4 regions of the Rhizobium sp. PRIMUS64 genome follow, and region 1 is predicted to be linked to each of the others. Evidence: riboswitches for the same ligand, from Rfam matches in the RefSeq annotation. Region 1 holds a riboswitch; each other region holds the start of a gene.
What was found. A riboswitch is a leader RNA that binds a small molecule or an ion and turns the genes downstream of it on or off. The one in region 1 is predicted to bind cobalamin.
Positions count from the first base shown of each region.

Region 2: another riboswitch for cobalamin. It lies ahead of fdhA (formaldehyde dehydrogenase, glutathione-independent); the one in region 1 lies ahead of bluB (5,6-dimethylbenzimidazole synthase).
Region 3: another riboswitch for cobalamin. It lies ahead of MOV76_RS20310 (ABC transporter substrate-binding protein); the one in region 1 lies ahead of bluB (5,6-dimethylbenzimidazole synthase).
Region 4: another riboswitch for cobalamin. It lies ahead of cobU (bifunctional adenosylcobinamide kinase/adenosylcobinamide-phosphate guanylyltransferase); the one in region 1 lies ahead of bluB (5,6-dimethylbenzimidazole synthase).

Region 1 covers NZ_JALBGX010000025.1:51,180-54,384, forward strand. The annotation lists gene MOV76_RS13105 (MFS transporter) at 1-889, opposite strand, end outside; cobalamin riboswitch at 1,064-1,252, shown strand; gene bluB (5,6-dimethylbenzimidazole synthase) at 1,294-1,980, shown strand; partial or broken gene MOV76_RS13115 (molybdopterin-dependent oxidoreductase) at 1,977-2,654, shown strand; gene MOV76_RS13120 (phosphatase PAP2 family protein) at 2,764-3,205, opposite strand, start outside.
Region 2 covers NZ_JALBGX010000006.1:57,239-60,443, reverse strand. The annotation lists gene MOV76_RS04430 (DMT family transporter) at 1-672, shown strand, start outside; cobalamin riboswitch at 834-1,035, shown strand; gene fdhA (formaldehyde dehydrogenase, glutathione-independent) at 1,252-2,442, shown strand; gene MOV76_RS04420 (transporter substrate-binding domain-containing protein) at 2,629-3,205, opposite strand, start outside.
Region 3 covers NZ_JALBGX010000051.1:21,809-25,013, reverse strand. The annotation lists gene MOV76_RS20315 (iron ABC transporter permease) at 1-687, opposite strand, end outside; gene MOV76_RS20310 (ABC transporter substrate-binding protein) at 693-1,709, opposite strand; cobalamin riboswitch at 1,887-2,142, opposite strand; gene MOV76_RS20305 (tetratricopeptide repeat protein) at 2,364-2,966, shown strand; gene blh (bifunctional sulfur transferase/dioxygenase Blh) at 3,031-3,205, opposite strand, start outside.
Region 4 covers NZ_JALBGX010000132.1:5,661-8,865, forward strand. The annotation lists gene MOV76_RS32220 (chloride channel protein) at 1-835, opposite strand, end outside; cobalamin riboswitch at 1,094-1,491, shown strand; gene cobU (bifunctional adenosylcobinamide kinase/adenosylcobinamide-phosphate guanylyltransferase) at 1,652-2,176, shown strand; gene cobW (cobalamin biosynthesis protein CobW) at 2,181-3,205, shown strand, end outside.

The DNA of each region.
Region 1 (3,205 bases):
GCGCGCTGACGAAGGTGACCGAGCCCGATTGCAGCGGTGTCAGGCCGAAGCCGAGCTGGAGCATCAGCGGCATCAGGAAAGGCAGGGCGCCAAGTCCCATGCGGAAATTCGAGGCGCCGAGGATCGCCGCCCGAAACATCGGGTAACGAAACATCTTCGGATCGAGAAGCGGATAAGGCACGCGGCGGGCATGCAGGAGGTAGAGGAGGCCGGCAAGGATGCCGATCGCAACCGTGACATAACCGTAGATAACGGGCACGGCCGGCAGGCTGATCACCGACAGGCCGAAGACGAAGCCGGAGAAGCCTAGGCCGCAAAGGAAGAAGCCGGGGAAGTCCATCGGCCGCAGAGTGCGCGGCTCGACCGCCGGCAGGAAACGGGTGACGAGGATGATGCCGAGCACGCCGATCGGGACGTTGATCCAGAAGATCCAGTGCCAGGTGAGGTAGGTTGTGAGGAAGCCGCCGATCGGCGGACCCATGATCGGACCGATCAACGCTGGAATGGTGAGCCAGGCCATGGCATCGACGAGTTCGTGACGCGGCGTTCCCCGGACCAGCAGCAGGCGGCTGACCGGCGTCATCATCGAGCCGCCGGCGCCCTGGATCAGGCGTGAGATCACGAAGGCCGTGATCGAATTGGAAAAGGCGCAGGCGATCGAGCCGATCATGAAAACGAAGATCGCCATGCGGAAGATGTTGCGCGCGCCGAAACGATCGGACATCCAGCCGCTGATCGGGATGAAGATCGCCAGCGCCACGAGATAGCTGGTAACGGCGAGCTTCAGCGCGATCGGCGAGGTGCCGATATCGGCTGCGATCGCCGGTAGGCTGGTGGCGATCACGGTCGAATCCATCTGTTCCATGAACAGGGCGACCGCAAGGATCATGGGCGTGAGGCGGGGCACGGGCAACCAAAGTGCAAAGAGAAAAAGTGCGGCGCCATGGGCGTCGGTCAGGATGGGTTTGTTTCTAAGGCAGCGATGCGCCTCTGTCCATGAAGTCGATGTCGCATGCAACGTGTCGGCGGTATGAGGGCCGGCTTGCCGCCGCCGCGCTTTCCTGAAATAGATGCGCCGTCAGGTGCCCGCCGTCCAGGCGGGAGAATCGGGAATCCGGTGCAAAGCCGGAACGTGCCCAACGCTGTAAGGCCGACGCTTGCCGCTTCATCACGCCACTGGCTTCTCGCCGGGAAGGCTGCGGCAGGCGGATGACGCCGAGTCAGAAGACCGGCCTGGCTAGATAGACCGATCCGCGCGGACGGCGGGGCGGTTGCGTTGTTGGGGATTTGACGATGCGACCCTTTGATGAGGATGCCCTTTCGGCGGCGTCCGGTTTTTCCTTGGCCGAACGCGAGGCCGTCTATCATGCGATCATGACGCGGCGCGACGTTCGCAGCGAGTTCCTGCCCGATCCCTTGCCGGATGACCTTGTGCAGCGGCTGCTGACGGCTGCCCATCATGCACCCTCCGTCGGCTTTATGCAGCCGTGGAATTTCATTCTGGTGAAAAGCGCAACCGTGCGGGCGCGCGTCCGGGATGCTTTTGCGAGGGCCAACGAGGAGGCGGCGCTGATGTTCGAAGGTGAACGACGGCAGGCCTACCGCTCGCTCAAGCTCGAAGGCATTGTCGAGGCGCCGCTCGGCATATGCGTGACCTGCGATCCTACCCGCAGCGGCAGCGTCGTGCTGGGGCGCACGCACAATCCCAGGATGGATAGCTATTCCACAGTTTGCGCCATCCAGAATCTCTGGCTTGCGGCGCGGGCGGAAGGGGTCGGGATCGGCTGGGTCAGCATCTTTCATGAAGGCGAGCTGAAGAGCATTCTCGGCATACCCCAGCATATCGAGGTGGTCGCCTGGCTCTGTGCCGGTTTCGTCGACCGGCTCTATGACGAGCCGGAACTGTCCGTCAAAGGCTGGCGGCAGCGGCTGCCGCTCGAGGAACTCGTCTTCCATGATGGATGGGGACTGAACACCTAGAGGTCGTCTTCTTCGGCACCGACAAAGGCGAGGTCACGATTCGCGACATCAAGATGCAACAGAACTTCGCTCGCAGCATGTCGCTCGCAGACGCGATGAACCCCGACAATCTGCTCTGCTACGAAATGAACGGAGCGACCCTGCCTGCCCCCAACGGTTTCCCGCTGCGGCTGATAACTCTGGGCTGGTACGGGATTGCCAACGTCAAGTGGCTGAAGGGCATCGAGGTTCGCGACACCCGCTTCATGAGCCTGCTGATGGGCCGCGACTATGTCACCATCCGGGAGGAAGAGCACAAAGGCGAGACTGTGCGGGCCGAGACCTCGGTCGGCCGGGCCTTGCTGAAATCCGCGCCCGCCAAGGTCACGCGCAACGACTCGGGTCACCGGGTCGTCGGCGCAGCCTGGGGTGCACCGATCGACCGGGTCGAACTGAAAATTGATCAAGGGCCCTGGATGCCGGCAGTCATCGATCACAGCGAGGAGGCCGAATACGCCTGGAAGATTTGGTCACTGGATTGGCCAAATCCCTCGCCTGGAGAACACACGGTGACCTCGCGCGCGATCAGTACCGCAGGGCAAATTCAACCGGCGATGGACGATCCCTTGATCGCCAAAAAGCACACATACTGGGAAAGCAATGGCCAGGTGACGCGCCGCATCCGCATCGTTTGAGAAACGTTGCTGCCTCGCACGTCGGCTGCTGAGTGAACGGAACGTTCCACCGAGAACCCTTCGCTTAGGATTGCGACATTTCGGGAGAAAGGCGCTAGCGGCCCTTCCGCTAGTCTGCCCCGTCTTTTTTTGCCCGCTCGATGAATTTCCCGGCGACTGCTTTGCCAAGTGCGGCACCGGCCCGGTTGTCCATTTCATAGTGGATGCCGGCCCAGATGCGGGAATCGCCCGCTTCCTTGCCGACCGTTCGGATGAACTCCGCCTGGTCGGGGAACAGATAGGCAAGCACCTCGCATCGGGCAGTCGACAACGTGGAGTGATTCGACGGATAACTGGGATGGGCCGGCACTGCGAACAGGGGAGTGATGCTCGGGTCAAGCATGTTGGGCCGCAGGTACCAATAAGCGTATTTCCCGTCGTTGCTTGCAATGTAGGCGTCGTAGTAGACCGTTGCGAGCATCGCGTAAGCCCGTGCGGCGCGCGGCGGGTTCGAATCCGTCTTGTCCTCGAACATCCACTTGCTGGCATAGTCATACCAGTCTGTGAACAGG
Region 2 (3,205 bases), on a different contig from region 1:
CATCCGTCCGGTCTTGCCATGATCGCATGCCAGACCTTCAGTCAGATATGCTTCATCGGGGCGCTTTACATGACCACCGTCGCCAATGTGACGATGATCTATGCGACCGCGCCCTTTATCGCAGCGTTGCTCGGCTGGGTCATCCTCAGAGAGAGGGTCTCCAGGCGGACGCTGATTGCCGGCGGCATCTCGCTCTTCGGCGTTGCGGTCATCGTCGCCTCGTCGATCGGCGGCGGCACCGGTTGGGGTGACCTGCTGGCGCTCGGCATGACCGCGTCCTTCGCGCTCGTCATCATCATTCCGCGCATCAGTCCCGACGTGCCAAGCCTGCCGCCGACCGTGGTCAGCGCTTTCCTGACACTCGCACTCTTCGCGCCGTTCGGTTCGGTCGGCTCGCTCGACTTGCACAACTGGATCGTCCTTGCCGCCTTCGGCGCGACCAATTTCTCCCTGGCGCTGGTGCTCTTCCTTGCCGGGGCGAAACGAATGCCGCCGGCGGAAGCGGCGCTGATCGGCACGATGGAAATCGTGCTCACGCCCCTCTGGGTCTGGCTGCTGTTTTCCGAAGAGCCGCCCGTTGCCACCTTTTTCGGCGGCGCGATCATCCTCGGCGCCGTATTCTGGCACACTGCAATCGACGTCAGCCGCAGCCGGCGACCGCATCGCGCCTAAAGCCTTTAGGCGGCGATCAAATCTTCCCGGACGATCCGGAAAACCGCCGTATTCGCGGGATCAATTATTTCCGCTACGCAGCGCTGTTGCGACTTTGCCGACTGTCGTCTTTGAGTTGCGCCCATGTCGTTTTCTTGATCGCTGTTTTACGTCAGGCATGGTTTGCTTGTGGTGTTCAAGGCGCTATCTCGCAAACTGGCGAAATGGACCATTGGGACGCTGGCCTGACGCCGGCGCTGCCCCGCAGCGGTAGAAGAACTGAAATCCTCAAGGAAATCGCCGGATAGACATCCGGAAAGATATCGAGATGGATCGAAAGGAGATTCTGGAGCCGGAAACCAGCTCTTGGCATAGCAAATCGACGGATTGCGGCAGATGATCACGAGCGGAACGACAGGCGAAAACCATGGCGTTCACTCCTCTTCTCCATCCAATCTGTCCCTTTTGCAAATCGAATATCGCCCGATGCGGCGGTATCTTGTGTTGTGGACCGGGCTGCAGAGGAGGCAGGCCGGAGGGAAGGTTGCCATCGACTGCATCGGTTGCAGATCGAGGCATTCAAACAAGTGGGAGGAATTCATGAGCAAAAATAGAGGCGTCGTCTATCTCCGGCCGGGCAAGGTCGAAGTTCGCGACATCGACGACCCGAAGCTGGAAGCGCCCGATGGCCGCCGCATCGAACACGGCGTCATTCTGAAGGTGATATCGACCAACATCTGCGGCTCCGACCAGCATATGGTCCGCGGCCGCACGACGGCGATGCCGGGCCTGGTCCTCGGTCATGAAATCACCGGCGAGATCATCGAGAAAGGCGTCGACGTCGAAATGCTCGATATCGGCGATATCGTCTCGGTGCCGTTCAATGTCGCCTGCGGCCGCTGCCGCTGCTGCAAATCCCAGGATACCGGCGTCTGCCTGACGGTAAACCCGGCCCGCGCCGGCGGTGCCTATGGCTATGTCGACATGGGTGGCTGGATCGGCGGACAGGCGCGCTATGTCACCATTCCCTACGCAGATTTCAACCTGCTGAAAATCCCCGATCGGGATAGGGCAATGGCGAAGATCCGTGATCTCACCATGCTCTCCGACATTCTGCCCACCGGCTTCCATGGCGCAGTGCGTGCAGGTGTTGGGGTCGGCTCGACCGTCTATGTCGCCGGTGCCGGCCCTGTCGGCCTTGCGGCTGCGGCTTCGGCTCGCATTCTCGGCGCTGCTGTCGTGATGATCGGTGATTTCAACAAGGATCGTCTGGCGCATGCGGCGAAGGTCGGTTTCGAACCGATCGACCTGTCGAAGAGCGACCGTCTCGGCGACATGATCGCGCAGGTCGTCGGCACCAATGAGGTGGACAGCGCCATCGATGCGGTCGGCTTCGAGGCACGCGGCCACTCGGGCGGCGAACAGCCGGCGATCGTGCTCAATCAGATGATGGAGATTACCCGTGCCGCGGGTTCGATCGGCATTCCCGGCCTCTACGTTACCGAGGATCCGGGCGCCGTCGACAACGCCGCCAAACACGGCAATCTGTCGCTCCGCTTCGGCCTCGGATGGGCCAAGGCGCAGTCCTTCCACACCGGCCAGACTCCGGTGATCAAATATAATCGTCAGCTCATGCAGGCGATCCTCCACGACCGGCTGCCAATTGCCGATATCGTCAACGCCAAGGTCATTCCGCTCGACGATGCCGCCAATGGATATGAGAGCTTCGACCAGGGAGCGGCGACGAAATATGTCCTCGATCCGCACGGAGAGGTCGCGAAAGCCGCCTAGAGCAATTCCAGCAAAAGCGCGTAGCGGTTTTGCGTCCGGAATTGCGAGAAAACAAAGGGATAGAGCATTTCCGTGATTCGAAGAAAAACGGAAATGCTCTAGCGACTACGACTGAGGACTTTACCTGATAGGAATGGCCGGCGGAAAGCCGGCCATTCTGCATCGCACAACGATTTGATTGACGAACTACTGGATGCTGAACGGGAAATATTTTGCGTTGATCATGTCGTAGGTCCCGTCCGCCTTGATGCTCTTCAACGCTTCGTTCAGGCGCGCAAGACGCTCCTTGTCATCGAGGCGCAGCGCGATGCCGGCACCCTCACCGAAGTATGTGATGTCGACCAGATCCGGTCCTTTGAACTCGCAGCAGCTTCCTGCCTTGGTGTTGGCAATCCAGTCGTAGATGGCGAGTTTATCCTCGAGGATAATGTCGACGCTCCCGTCCGCCAGACCCTTGTACAATTCGGGCGAAGACCGAAACACCTTCTTTTTCATTTCCGGATAAAGATGGTTGGCATAGGATTCCTGCGCTGTCGACGATGTCACCCCAAGAATTTTATCGTTGAGGGCGGCGGGGCTGACATCGCTGATCGACGAATCCTTCCGGGCGATGAACACAGACGGGCTGTTGTAGTATTTTTCAGTGAAGGCAACCTTTTGACGCCGCTCAAGGCTCATCGACATGGATGAGATGATCGCGTCGTATTTGTCGGCAACGAGATCGGGGATAATGTCGTCCCACTTCTCGATGATAAATTGGCAT
Region 3 (3,205 bases), on a different contig from region 1:
GAAGGCGTCCAGCGCCCGCACATGGGCCATGCAGATGATGAAGCCGGCAAGCGCGATCGGCACCGACAGATAGACATCGGGCCAGCGCACGCCACTGAGCGAACCCAAAAGCCAGAACAGGATGCCGCGCGCCTGCTCGGCATTCGCCGATGTCGTCACGATGTAGGAGGTCAGCGCATTGAAGAGCTGCGAACCGGCGACGCCGCAAAGGATGATGCGCTCGCCGCTTCCTCCCGCACCCGTTGCCAGGAAGCCGACCAGCAGAAAGGCGATCACCGCACCGATGAAGGCGCCGCTCGAGAGGCCGAGAATACCGTAGCCGAAGCCGAGGATCATCACGCAGACGGCGCCCGTCGAGGCGCCGGCGGAGATGCCGAGCACATAGGGTTCGGCCAGCGGATTGCGCAGCAGCGCCTGCAGGATCGCACCGGAGAGCGAGAGCGATGCGCCGGCGCTGGCCGCGACGAGCGCGCGGCTCAGACGATAATCCCAGACGATGCCCTGGTGGATGCGGCTGATCTCGAAATTCGTTCCGAACAGCCGGTTCGAGACCGCCTCCGCCGTGGTCGCAACGGGAATTGCGATCTCGCCGATGGAAACGGCAAGGCTGATCATCAGCCCGAGCAGGAGAAGTGCGGCAATGGTGAGCGCGGCAAGCGCCCACCATCCCTGTTGCCTGACCGACATTGCCTTCACTGCGCCAGGCCGAAGGACTTGATGCCGTTCGCCAATGTCTCGATGCCATCGATCGTGCGGATCGTCGGGTTCATCGACTGCGCGTCCATCATCACGAAGTGCTTGTTTTTGACCGCGTCGAGCTCCTTGGTCACAGGGTCGCTCTCAAGAAAATCGACCTTGACCTTAGGATCGTCAGCCGCATAACGGCGGCGGTCCATGGTCGCGAGCACGATGACGGCAGGGTTCGCCTGGGTGATGGTTTCCCAACCCACCAGCGGCCATTCCTCTTCCGTGGTGACGACGTTCTTCGCACCGATCGTCTTCAGGATATAGGCGGGCGCGCTGTTCTTGCCGGCGATGAAGGCGTCGCCGCTGACCTCTTTGCTGGAGAACCAGAAGACGACGGGCAGGTTCTTGCCCGATGCGCCCGATATCGACGCGACAGCATCCGCCTCGCGCTTCTTCAGCGCCGAAATCAGCGCATCGCCGCGGTCCTTCACGTCGAAAATCTCCGAGAGCTCGGCGATTTCCCGGTAGATCAGGTCCATCGTGAACAATTCCCCACGCACGCCGTCGCCGCCATCTGTGTTGACCTTGGCGATGCAATCGGCCGGCGCGAGATAGGTATTGATCCCGAGATCCTTGAACTGTTCCCGCTTGCCGACGGAGCCCTGCGCGCCGACATGCCATTCGAACTCGGCCGCCACTAGGTCGGGCTCCTGCCCGACGACGGATTCGAAGCTCGGATCGTTGTCGGCAAGCCGCTTTATCTTGCTGTTGGCCTCGGCATATTGCGGCAGGACTGGACCGACCCAGACGGCCGTCCCGGCGATCTTGTCGGCAAGGCCGAGCGAGAAAAGAATTTCGGTCATACCCTGGCCGATCGAAACGATCCTGGCGGGCGCCTTCTGAAAAGTCACCTGCTGGCCGCAATTACTGACGGTCAGGGGGTAGTGCGTCGCGGCAAGGCTTGGTGCCGCAAGGCCGGCAAGCCCGAAGGCATATGTCATGGCGGCGAGAATCTGGCGCATGGAAAACCTCGATGAAGGAAAAAATCACGGCCGTTCCGCGCATGTGCGCGGACCGAAAGCACGCTTAGGCGTGCCCTAGCCGCAGGAGGCCCAATCGAGACGGATGCATGCCGGAATTCGGCGAAGGTTCAGCAGGTCAATCATATCTGTTCCTTGTCCGGGCATCCCCGCCCGGTTGATTGGATCGTGATTGACGGCAGGTCTCCTGGCTTGCGGATATCCGTCGTTACATCCGCCTTCCCGCGATATCCGCAGTGGCAGGGCCATAGGCCCTTCAGAGATGGCCAGTCGCTGGCCACTCCTGAGATGATCGACAATCCGCTTACAGTTGCGGGGGCAGCCACGGTCTCGGTCCCTACTGGGTCGTCCTCACCGTGTTCCCTATTAATCCCCTTGGAGTCATCTTCAGGGAACCGTCGAACCCAGTTACGTCGCAGACCTGCCTAACGTCAATGATTATTGCGGAGGATCGTGCCGGCCCACCGCGGCAAATTGCGAGACCTCGAAGCAAAACTCGCCAGCACCCTCGCGCAAAAGCTATCGTCTGCGGCGCTGGCGTCGGGTCATCAGTCGGCGTGCGTCACGACGGATTGCGGAAGGCGGGCCCCCGACATAGCTTTGGCGCCACCGATTTCAACGAGGTCTGATGTAGCAATGAGCAATCCGGATAGCACCGATCTCGCCGCAGCCAGGATAGACGCAATTCGCCAAGCAGCCGAGCAAGGCGATGCACAAGCACAATTTGAATTAGGCCATATGACCGCACGAGGTGAAGGTGTCACCGGGGATAAAGCCGAAGGCGCGAGATGGCTTCGGAAAGCGGGCGAACAAGGTCATGTCGATGCGCAATTCCTCCTGGCTGGCCTGTATCTCATGGGGGACGGCGTTGCACAGAGCGCGCCGGAAGGCGTCGAGTGGCTTGATAGAGCCGCCAGTCAAGGCCATGCCGACGCACAGTATTTATTGGGCTTGATGAGAGAGGACGGCGACGGTTGCGATATCGATCCAACAGACGCCGTAAGATGGTACGGCCAGGCCGCAAACCAGGATCATGCCGGTGCGCAATACAGGCTAGCCCAAATGAAAGAGCACGGCGTGGGCTGCGAGATCAATCTGACAGAGGCTTTCAAATGGTACCGTCGCGCAGCGCTTCAGGATTACCCTGATGCAAGAGAAGATCTGCTCGATTTATGTCGTGCACATCCAGACCTGCCGCTTCCAGTATCAGAATTGCTCGATGGCAAAGGTCGTTCCTGATACTCAGCCCTTTGTCCGGCGGCGCAATCGTCCAGACGCCGTCGCCGTTCTATTCACTCCGCCCCTACAACGCATCCAGCGGTATCTTCAAATACCGCCGGCCGTTCTCCTCCGGCTCGGGCAACCGCCCGCCGCGGATATTGACCTGCAGCGCATGCAACATCAGCTTCGGCTTCGGCAGCGTGCGGTCGCGCGCCTGGCGCAGCGCAACGAAGCCAGCCTCGTCGATGCCTGCGATA
Region 4 (3,205 bases), on a different contig from region 1:
TCTTGCGCGCCAGCTCTTCGACAAAGGCGACGCCCTGCATGATCAGGATGCCGACACCGGCGCAGAAAGCACCGAGCAGCAGTGCCGGGATATAATCGGCTGGCACGACCGAGCCGAAGCTGCCGATATCGATGGTGAAATCGCTGCCGGCAAGCAGCCTTGCGATCAGGGTGGAGACAAGGGCGGAGACGACGACAGGCGTCAGCGACACGATCGTATAGGTGCCGATGATCAGCTCGAAGGCATAGAAAGCGCCGGTCAGCGGCGCGTTGAAGGCGGCGGCGATGGCGCCCGCCGCGCCGCAGCCAACGAGGGTGCGCAGGTCCGAGCGGCGAAGCTGCAGCTTCAGGCCGAATTTGGAGGCGAGGCCGGCGGCAAGCTGGGTATAGCCGGCCTCCAGGCCGACGGAGGCGCCGAAACCGTTGGAGATCAGGTTCTGCACGGCAACGATGATGCTGTCGGTCAAGGACAGGCGGCCGCCATGCAGCGCATTGGCCTCGATCGGGTCGACCATCGGCTTCTTGCGTCGTTTCGCCAGCACTAGGAGCAACAGGCCGAGCAGGGCGCCGCCAATGACGGGGGCAGTGAGCAGCAGCATCTTGTTCTCGATCTCGGACGAGCTCAGCCGCTCGCTGTCTGATATGCCGAAGACCAGCTGATGCAGCTCGTTGGAGACGTAACTCATGCCGGTGACGGCGAGACCCGAGATGATGCCGACGACGGCGCCCGCCAGCGACAGACCGACCTCGCTACGGCGGGTCAGCGCCCGCAGGCGTCCCGGATCGAAGAAAACACGCAGCGCACGAAAACGGCGCCGATCCAATTTCATAAGCATGGCTAGACAACTAGGCGGGGAGAGGCCCGGTCAAGGGCGGAGATGGTCGCGCAGTCCGCTTGCGACGCAATTGCGGCGAAAAGCCGGCGGCTGGGACAAATTTTTATGACGTAAGTCTCTGATAAATGACGATATTTTAGGTAGAGTAAGTCGTGTTGGCGGAGTTGCTTCCTCTGGCCGGCCATTGCCCGGTCGCCAAGGCCGGTTGACTTCACCTCTGAGCTTGCCTAACCATCCCTCAACGGATGGTCGCCCGACCATCCCGACATAACGGATGGTTCCGGATCGGTGTTACGCCCTTCCGGATGAAAAGGGAATGTGACGCGGCGGACCCAAGCCGGGCGCCTTCATCACAGCCGACCCCGCGACTGTAGAGCGGTCAGGGTCTTCCATCCGGCGTTAAGCCCTTTCTGCCGGCAGCCTGCAATCGTGCAGGCGGGCGGGACGGGCGGCATGCCGGAAAAGCCACTGGATATGCATGGTGATCAACCGGGGTCGGACGCCTCTCAAGTCTACGAATCGTCCACCTTTTCACTGATGCAGCCGGGAAGGCGAGGATGATCCGCTGGCACGATCAGGGCGACCGGTTTCCGGTCTGCCCCGATCGCGGCCGATAACCGCGAGCCAGGAGACCTGCCATGCGTGCCGGGCGCGAAGCCCACACCTGGGCACTATGCCCGTTGCCAGCACGGAGGTTGTCTTGGCTGAACGATTGAATTCAGCGCAGCCTGGTGCGGCGCGATTTGGCGGGGCCTTACAGCCGCCGGCGTCTTCCGTAGCGGCTTGCGCGGCATCTATTCAGAAGGCAACGCCGGCATGACGGCTGCCCCCTCCAACACTGTCTTCATCCTCGGCGGCGCGCGCTCCGGCAAGTCCAGGTTCGCCGAATCCCTCGTCACCGCGACCGATCTGGATCGCCACTACCTTGCCACCGGGCGGGCCTGGGACGAGGAGATGCAGGCGCGCATAACGCAACACAAGGCCGATCGCGGTCCGTCCTGGACGACGCATGAGGAGCCGCTCGATCTTGTCGGCAAGCTTACCGACATCGATGGCGAAGGGCGCATCGTGCTGATCGATTGCCTGACGCTCTGGGTCACCAATCTGATGATCGAGGAGCGTGAGATGGCGGTGGAATTTGCCGCACTTGCCGATTTCCTGCCCGCCGCGAAGGCGCGGCTCGTTTTCGTTTCCAACGAGGTCGGTCTCGGCATCGTGCCGGATAATCGCATGGCGCGGGATTTTCGCGATCATGCCGGCCGGCTGCACCAATCGATCGCGGCGAAGGCCGCCGAAGTCTATTTCATCGCGGCAGGCCTGCCGCTGAAAATGAAGGGTTAAGTCCATGAACCAGCAGAAGATTCCCGCAACCGTCATCACCGGCTTCCTCGGTGCCGGCAAAACGACGATGATCCGCAACCTGCTGACCAATGCCGGCGGCAAGAAGATTGCGCTGATTATCAACGAATTCGGCGATCTCGGCGTCGACGGCGACGTGCTGAAGGGCTGCGGTGCGGAGAATTGCACTGAGGACGACATTATCGAGCTCACCAATGGCTGCATCTGCTGCACGGTCGCGGACGACTTCATCCCGACGATGACGAAGCTGCTCGAACGCGAACAGCGGCCCGACCATATCGTCATCGAAACCTCGGGCCTTGCTTTGCCGCAGCCGCTGGTCGCCGCCTTCAACTGGCCCGACATTCGCACCCAGGTGACCGTCGACGGTGTCATCACGGTGGTCGATAGTGCTGCCGTTGCCGCCGGCCGTTTCGCCGACGACCATGATGCCGTCGATGCGCGCCGTGCCGAGGATGAATCGCTCGATCACGAAAGCCCGATCGAGGAGCTGTTCGAGGACCAGCTCACCTGCGCCGACCTCATCGTGCTCAACAAGACCGACTTGATCGACGCCGCGGGCCTTATCAGGGTGCGCGACGAGGTCGCCTCCCGCACGGTGCGCAAGCCCGTGATGATCGAGGCGAGAAATGGCGAGGTGTCAGCCGGCATCTTGCTCGGCCTTGGCATCGGCACGGAGGACGATGTCGCCAATCGCAAGTCGCATCACGAGCTGGAGCATGAGGATGGCGCGCCGCACGATCACGACGAATTCGACAGCTTTGTCGTCGATCTCGGAGCCATTGCCGATCCCGCCGGTTTCGTCGAAGCGCTGAAGGACATCATATCAGCCCATGACGTGCTGCGTCTCAAGGGTTTCGTCGACGTTTCAGGCAAGCCGATGCGTTTGCAGCTCCAGGCCGTCGGCAGCCGCATCGACCATTATTTCGACCGCGCCTGGGCAGCCGGAGAAAAGCGCGGCACACGCCTCGTTGTCATTGGCCTGCACGAAATGGACCAGGACGCGGTGAG